3 regions of the Streptomyces sp. NPDC088785 genome follow, and region 2 is predicted to be linked to each of the others. Evidence: riboswitches for the same ligand, from Rfam matches in the RefSeq annotation. Region 2 holds a riboswitch; each other region holds the start of a gene.
The links. Region 2 has a riboswitch for cyclic di-AMP ahead of ACIP5K_RS14660 (LysM peptidoglycan-binding domain-containing M23 family metallopeptidase). Riboswitches for the same ligand answer to the same signal wherever they lie in the genome.
Positions count from the first base shown of each region.

Region 1: linked by a shared signal. The riboswitch ahead of ACIP5K_RS24230 (C40 family peptidase) and the one ahead of ACIP5K_RS14660 (LysM peptidoglycan-binding domain-containing M23 family metallopeptidase) in region 2 are both predicted to bind cyclic di-AMP.
Region 3: linked by a shared signal. The riboswitch ahead of ACIP5K_RS22480 (transglycosylase family protein) and the one ahead of ACIP5K_RS14660 (LysM peptidoglycan-binding domain-containing M23 family metallopeptidase) in region 2 are both predicted to bind cyclic di-AMP.

Region 1 is NZ_JBIVKH010000009.1:163,870-166,123, forward strand. It holds gene ACIP5K_RS24225 (ATP-binding protein) at 1-205, shown strand, start outside; gene ACIP5K_RS24230 (C40 family peptidase) at 556-1,029, opposite strand; cyclic di-AMP (ydaO/yuaA leader) riboswitch at 1,033-1,233, opposite strand; gene ACIP5K_RS24235 (hypothetical protein) at 1,567-1,875, opposite strand; gene ACIP5K_RS24240 (ATP-dependent Clp protease proteolytic subunit) at 1,883-2,254, opposite strand, start outside.
Region 2 is NZ_JBIVKH010000004.1:146,045-148,298, forward strand. It holds gene ACIP5K_RS14650 (DUF6126 family protein) at 1-80, shown strand, start outside; gene ACIP5K_RS14655 (tyrosine-protein phosphatase) at 100-900, opposite strand; cyclic di-AMP (ydaO/yuaA leader) riboswitch at 1,282-1,452, shown strand; gene ACIP5K_RS14660 (LysM peptidoglycan-binding domain-containing M23 family metallopeptidase) at 1,458-2,204, shown strand.
Region 3 is NZ_JBIVKH010000008.1:99,732-101,985, forward strand. It holds gene eno (phosphopyruvate hydratase) at 1-122, opposite strand, end outside; gene ACIP5K_RS22480 (transglycosylase family protein) at 398-1,108, opposite strand; cyclic di-AMP (ydaO/yuaA leader) riboswitch at 1,113-1,270, opposite strand; gene ACIP5K_RS22485 (transglycosylase family protein) at 1,451-2,254, opposite strand, start outside.

The sequences.
Region 1 (2,254 bases), on a different contig from region 2:
CCGCTACCCCCGGCGGCTGCCTGCCGCGGTGCAGCAGGACAACGGGCGGGGCATGGTCATCATCCGCTGTCTGGCGGCCGAGTGCGGCGGCCGGCTCTCGGTCTGTCCGACCGCCGAGGGCGGTAAGACGGTGTGGATCGCCCTGCCGTGGAGGAGCACCCTGTCCGAGCCCGGCGGCGCCGTCCACCAGGCACCCACGCGCTGAGCGCGGCGCGCCCGTGGGGCGTCGGCCCGGCGGCGGTCCGACACCGGACACGCGTCCGACCCCGGACATGTCCCGCTCGGCAGCGGCCCGGACCGGGAAGGGCCCCGCCCGGTACGTCGCGCGGCACGGCAGGGCACGGCACGGCTCGGCAGAGCACGGCACGGCGGCACGCGGCCGCTTCCGGGCCCCTCGGAGGCGTTTCCGGGCCCGCCGGGGGCGCCGCGCACGCGCCACCGCAGGGCGTGCGAGGGACCGCGAGGGCCCCGCGTGCCAGGGCGGCAGGCGGCAGGCGGTGGGCGAGGGGTGGTCCGGCGCCGGGCCACCCTCCGCGGACAGGTCCGTCCCGGGCGTCAGCGCACCCGGCCGTACCAGACGCTCTTGGTCCAGATCTTCTCCAGCCGCACCACGGCCCCCGTCTTCGGGGAGTGCCAGATCCGTCCCTTGCCGGCGTAGATGCCGACGTGGTAGACGCTCCGGCCCGAGTGGAAGAACACCAGATCGCCGCGTTTGCGCTGGGACCCGGCGACATGGTGGGTCTTGTTGTACTGCTGCGCGGCGGTGCGGGGCAGCTTCTTGCCCGCCCGCTTGAACGAGTAGAGCGTGAGCCCCGAGCAGTCGAACCGGTGCGGTCCCGAGGCGCCCCACTTGTACGGCGCGCCCTTCTTCGACGCCGCGACCTGGAGGGCCTTGGACGAGGCCACGGCGGCTGACGCCGCGGGCGCGGCGCCGGGGACCATCAGCCCGGCGCCCGCGACGGCGAGCGTCAGGGCCGAGGCCGTACCGGCCCGGGTCAGCAGCGACGGGACACGATTCAGCGCGGTCATGCGCAACCCTTCGTCAGCCGCCTGCGAAGGATGACCTGTCGGGTTCGGGCTGGCGAAGATGCCCGGCCGCGGCTGCGGCTTCACCCCAAGGAACGCTCGCAGCGGGTGCTGCGGCGGCCCGTCGTGCCTGGGTCCTCCACTCCTGCCGATCCACTCCTGTCGACCTGGCATCCGGGCGGCGGCAGGACTCGGCGTCCGCACGGACCGCCCCGCCGCTGCGGCGGGGGCTTGTCGTCGGAGGGATCTTGACCCACCTTTGCCAGGAAAACCGAGTCGAACCGGCGGTAAGTGAGGCTCCTCACGCTTGACCCGTTCAGGTGGACAGTGCGGCTTTCGGGAACCGGCGGCCACCCCCGACCACGCCCGCACCAGGCACGGAACCGAAAATTCCGGGGTCCGGCTACCGTGGTCGCGCAACTCTTGCGGTCGCGCCGTCTACTCATATCTACGCCATCCGGGGGTACTCCTTCCGGGCCGTTTCCCGCCGTGGCCGGACGGCGTGACCGTCGACGAGCGCCGGGTGACCCCGACTGTTCGTCAGGAGGCGTTTTCTGGCGGCAATGTGACTGATCGTGTCCGCCTCTCGCCGTCCAGGACGCGCAGCGCCCGCGCCAGCGTCTCCGCGTGCACCCGGCTCTCGCCCCGCTGGTGCATCAGCGTCAGGGCGTCCCGGAGCGCCACCGCCCGGCCCACCAGCGCCTGGGCGGCCCGCAGGCCCCGATAGGTGTCGTCGCCGCGCGCCGGATTGATGCGGGCCAGCAGATCGACCACGGCCAGATAGCTGTCGACCAGGTCGCACTCGGCGCGGGTCAGCGCGGGCAGCGGCGGAAGTTCGGGTGGATACACGGCCGCCTCACCTCGCGCCCTGCGCGCCCTGCTGGTTCTTCCGGTTCTGCACGACGTGGTCCACCAGGCCGTACTCCAGGGCCTGCCGGGCCGTGAGCACCGTGTCCCGCTCGATGTCCGCGCCGATCCGCTCCGCCGTCCTGCCCGAGTGGCGCGCGAGCAGTTCCACCAGCCGCTCCCGGGTGCGCACCATCTCGCGGGCCTGGATCTCCAGGTCGGTGGGCTGCCCCTGGGCCGGCTCGGCCAGCGCGGGCTGGTCGAGCACCACGCGGGCCCCCGGGAGCGCCATCCGGCGACCCGGCACCCCCGCGGCCAGCAGCACCGCGGCGACGGACGCGGCCTGCCCCAGGCAGGTCGTCTCCACCGGGCAGCTGACGTA
Region 2 (2,254 bases):
GCGTCCTGATCTACGTCTTCGTGGGACACGCCTTCGCCGCGTTCGTCTACCTGCTGTTCACGCTCGGCGGCAGCCGCTGACGGGGCCCCGCGCCGCCGATCAGTCGACGAGGCGCTCGCGCAGCCGGTCGCGGGCGGCCGCGTCGAGCCGCAGCCCCTCCGTGAAGTAGCGGTCCGTGGTGCCCCACGTCTGCTCGATGGTCTCGAAGGCCGCGTGCAGGTACTCGGCGCGGGCGTCGAAGAGCGGCGCGAGCAGCTCCATCACCTCGGCCGAGTAGGCGTCGTCCGCGCCGGTGCCGTTGCGGCGGACCCGGTAGCGGCGGTGCCGCTCGTTCGACTTCAGGTAGTCCGCCTCGATGGCGTCCCGCTCGACGCCGACGGCGAGCAGCGTCACGGCGATGGACAGGCCCGCACGGTCCTTGCCGGCCGCGCAGTGCATCAGGGCCGGCGTGCTGTCGTCGGCCATCGCGTGCAGCACCCGGCTGTGCTCGGCGGTGCGGTCGCCGATGATGCTCCGATACGAGGTGATCATGCGCTGCGCGCCGCGCCCGTCGGAGAGCAGCCCGCGCAGCTGGTCGGTGTCGCCGTCGCGCACCATCTTCCAGAACTCGGCGCCGTCGGCCGGGTCGGACAGCGGCAGGTTCACGTTGCGCACGCCGGGCAGCTCGACGTCGGCGCCCTCCAGCTTCTGGTCCGCCGCGTTGCGGAAGTCGAAGACGGTGTGCAGCCCGAGGGAGGCCAGGAACGCGGCGTCCTCGGCGGTGGCGTGCGCGAGGTGGCCGCTGCGGAAGAGCACGCCGGGCCGTACGCGGCCGCCGTCCACGGTCGGAAGGCCGCCCACGTCGCGGAAGTTGCGCACGGCGGTCAGTTCGGGCTCGGTGGACGGGGCGTGCTGCGTCACGTGGGGCTCCTCCGCATCGGGCGCGCCGGCGCCGCTCGCCGGTGGGCCTGCACCCGACGATACGACATGGATTCCCCGGGCAACCATCCGTCTGTTTTGCCCCTTTAAGTACCAAGTATCCGTACGTGGGGGAAGATTGTGTACGTGTGCGTGAGCGGGCTCATATCGGTGACGGTGCGTGGTTGATCTCCCGATCGCCGGGGAGCGGAATTCCCGGAGGAATTGGCGCCGGTAAAGGCGCGGCATCGACAGAGGGTCACAGCGGAATCCCGTAAACGATCAACCAGAATCCCGAAAGGCGAATGCGCTGTTTGTCGCGGCCCGTATTCCTGTCCTACGGTCACCCATCACACCGGACGGAACGCCGAATCCTGCCGCCGCCCGGAGTTCCCACCACAACCCGTGACGGCAGGAGCGGGGGACCCACAGGCAGTACGCCGCCGAGGGAATTCCCGACGTGGCTCGGGGTGCAGCCGGACTCCTTCCCGGGATCCGGCCGGACATCTCCCGTCCGAACCCGACAGCTCACCCCGCAGGCGACGGAGAGGAAAAGCGCCATGTCCGCACAGGCGAAGCACCGCCGTCCGAAGACCCGCCGCGCCACCCGCGCCGCCGCCCTCACCACCGTCTCGGGCGCCGCCCTCGCGCTGCCCCTCATCGGTGCCACCGGGGCGCAGGCCGCGGACTCCGCCGGGGCCGCGCCGGCCACGTACACCGTGAAGTCCGGCGACACCCTCGCGAAGATCGCCCAGAACCGGCACGTCGAGGGCGGCTGGAAGCGGCTCTACCAGGACAACAGGAGCGTCATCGGCGCCGACGCGTCCCTGATCAAGGCCGGCACGAAGCTCACCCTCGGCGGCGCGGGCGGCTCGGCCACCCCGGCGAGCGCCACCACCGGCGGCGGTTACGCGATGCCCGTCGAGGGCTCCGCCGGCACGCCGTACCACGCGAACGGCGCCATGTGGTCCAGCGGCTACCACACCGGCACCGACTTCGTCGTGCCCACCGGCACCCCGGTCAAGGCCGTCGCGAACGGCACCGTGGTCTCCGCGGGCGACGGCGGCGCGTACGGCAACCAGATCGTCATCGAGAACGCCGACGGCTACTACTCCCAGTACGCCCACCTGTCCTCGGTCGGCGTCTCCGCGGGGCAGACGGTCACGGCCGGCGCCCGGATCGGCCTGTCCGGCGCGACCGGCAACGTGACCGGACCGCACCTGCACTTCGAGATCCGCACGACCCCGAACTACGGCTCGGACGTCGACCCGGTCGCCTACCTGCGCGGCCACGGCGTCACCGGCTGACCCACGGCACGCCCCGTACGCCCCGTGCGCCACACCCGGCCCCCAGATAT
Region 3 (2,254 bases), on a different contig from region 2:
GACGGAACGGCAGCACGACCCGTGCTGCCGTCGTCGAGGCCGACCTCGACCTCGACCGTGGGGTTGCCTCGGGAGTCCAGGATTTCCCGGGCTACGACGACGTCGATGGACGGCACGAGCATCTCCTTCTGGGATGTGACGCGGACGGTGCGGGGCCGGTTGGTTCGGTCCCGCACCCTCTGAGCCTAACCGGCTCCGAGGCATCGGCCATCCGACCGCCCGGCCAGTGGACAACGCCCAGAGCGAAATGTTTCTTAACGGAACAAAGACAGCAGCCCCCGCCCGCTGCATGGGGCGGGGGCTGCTCAGGTGAGCGGCCCACCGGGGAGTGGGGACGGGGGTGCGGCCGGTGACCCGGCGTCCGCCGACGCCGGGCCCGCGGCACTCCCGCGCGGTCCTACTTCAGGTGGAGCTGCTGACCCGGGAAGATCAGGTCGGCGTTCTTGACGATGTCCTTGTTGAGCTTGAACACCTTCTGCCAGTCCGTGCCGTGCGCGTCGGCGATCTTGCTGAGGGTGTCGCCGGTCTTGACCTTGTACTCGCCGTCGCCCTTCTCGACCTTCTGGCCGGTGGGGGTGGTGACGGTGTCGCGCGACTGCGAGCGGGAGGCGGCCGAGGAGTCGGTGTGCTGCTCGGTCGACTTCTGCTGCTGCGGCTGGCTCTGCTGCGGCTGCTGCTGCTGCGGCTGGGACTGCTGGGTGTCCTGCTGGGGGGCCGGGGCGGAGTTGCCCGTGGAGGCGCCCGAGAGGCCCACGCCGCAGCTCGGCCAGGCGCCCTTGCCCTGCGAGGCGAGGACCTTCTCGGCGACCGAGATCTGCTGGGCCTTGGAGGCGCCCGCGGCGGAGGACGCGTACTGCGTGCCGCCGTAGGCCGCCCAGGTGGACGGCGAGAACTGGAGGCCGCCGGAGAAACCGTTGCCCGTGTTGATCGACCAGTTGCCGCCGGACTCGCACTGCGCGACCTGGTCCCACTCGGAGGCGGAGGCGGCGGAGGCCGAGGTGGCGCCCATCAGCGGGACGGCGACGGCGGCACCGGCGACACCGGCGAGCGTGGCGACACGGACGGCCTTGGACGGGCGGCGGTGCTTGCCCTTGCTGGAAAGCAGCATGGAGAGATCCCCTCACCGACGCCTACGAGGTGAGCTGTCGGGTTCGGGCCAGTGAGTGCCCGGCCGCGCATCCTTGTGCGCGGCTTAACCCCAAGCCGTCTCGGTCTCCCTCGACGGCGGCTTACCTGGGTCCCCCGCTCCTGCCTACGGCGCTTACGCGTCGACTGTTCCCGTACGGACGTTGGCAGGATTCGGCGTGACGTCCGTCGGGGCCCGCTGTGGCGAGCGGTCAGACCGTAAGCAGTGGATCCGCCCGATTTCAAAGACGATCAGGGTCTTTGAGACTCATGTCTCACTCGATCAAAAGCGGACATACAGGCCTCAAAGACCCCGTAACTCCCGCTACTTTTCGACCGATTCAGACCCAAGATCCAGACTCTGACCAGGGAGGATGAGGTTCGGGTCGGTACCGACCGTCTTCTGGTTCGCGTCGTAGAGCGCGGACCACCCGCCGGGCACGTTCTGGGCGTCGGCGATGTCCCAGAGGTTGTCACCCGAGCGGACCACATAGGCGTCGCCGTCGCGCCGCTCGTCGCGCGAGGCGTGACGGCCGTCGCCCGTACGCGAGTCGGCGCCGTCGTCGGTGGCGCGGTCGCCCCGGTGCCGGCCGCCCGCGGAGGCGTCGGCGGGGGCGGTGGAGTCGTCGGCGGCGGTGTCCGGGGAGTCCGGCGAGGCGGTGCCGGACGGAGCCGACGCGGCGTCACTCGCCCCGCCCTCCTCGCTGTTACCCGAGGTAGCGGCGGAGTCGTCCGCCGACGGGCCGTCGGACGGGCCGTCCGACGCCGCGTCCGACGCGCCGTCCGTGGCATCGTCCGACGCCTTGTCCGACACCTTGTCCGATGCGCCGGATCCGTCGTGATTCTTGTCTCCCGGATCCGCACTCGCGTCCGCGTCCGCGCCGGAGTTCGAACCCGAGTCCGAGCCGGAGTCCGAGCCGGAGTCCGTCCCGGCCGTCGCACCGCCGTCGCCGGGGGCCTTGGGGGTGGCACTCGCGCCCGGGTCGACGTCCGCCGAGCCGGCGCCCTGCGCCAGGCCGGCGGTGGCCGAGCAGCTCGGCCAGGCGCTCGGCCCCTTGGCGTCGAGGACCTTCTCGGCGACGGCTATCTGCTGCGAGCGGCTGGCCTGGTCGGCGCGCGGGGCGTAGTC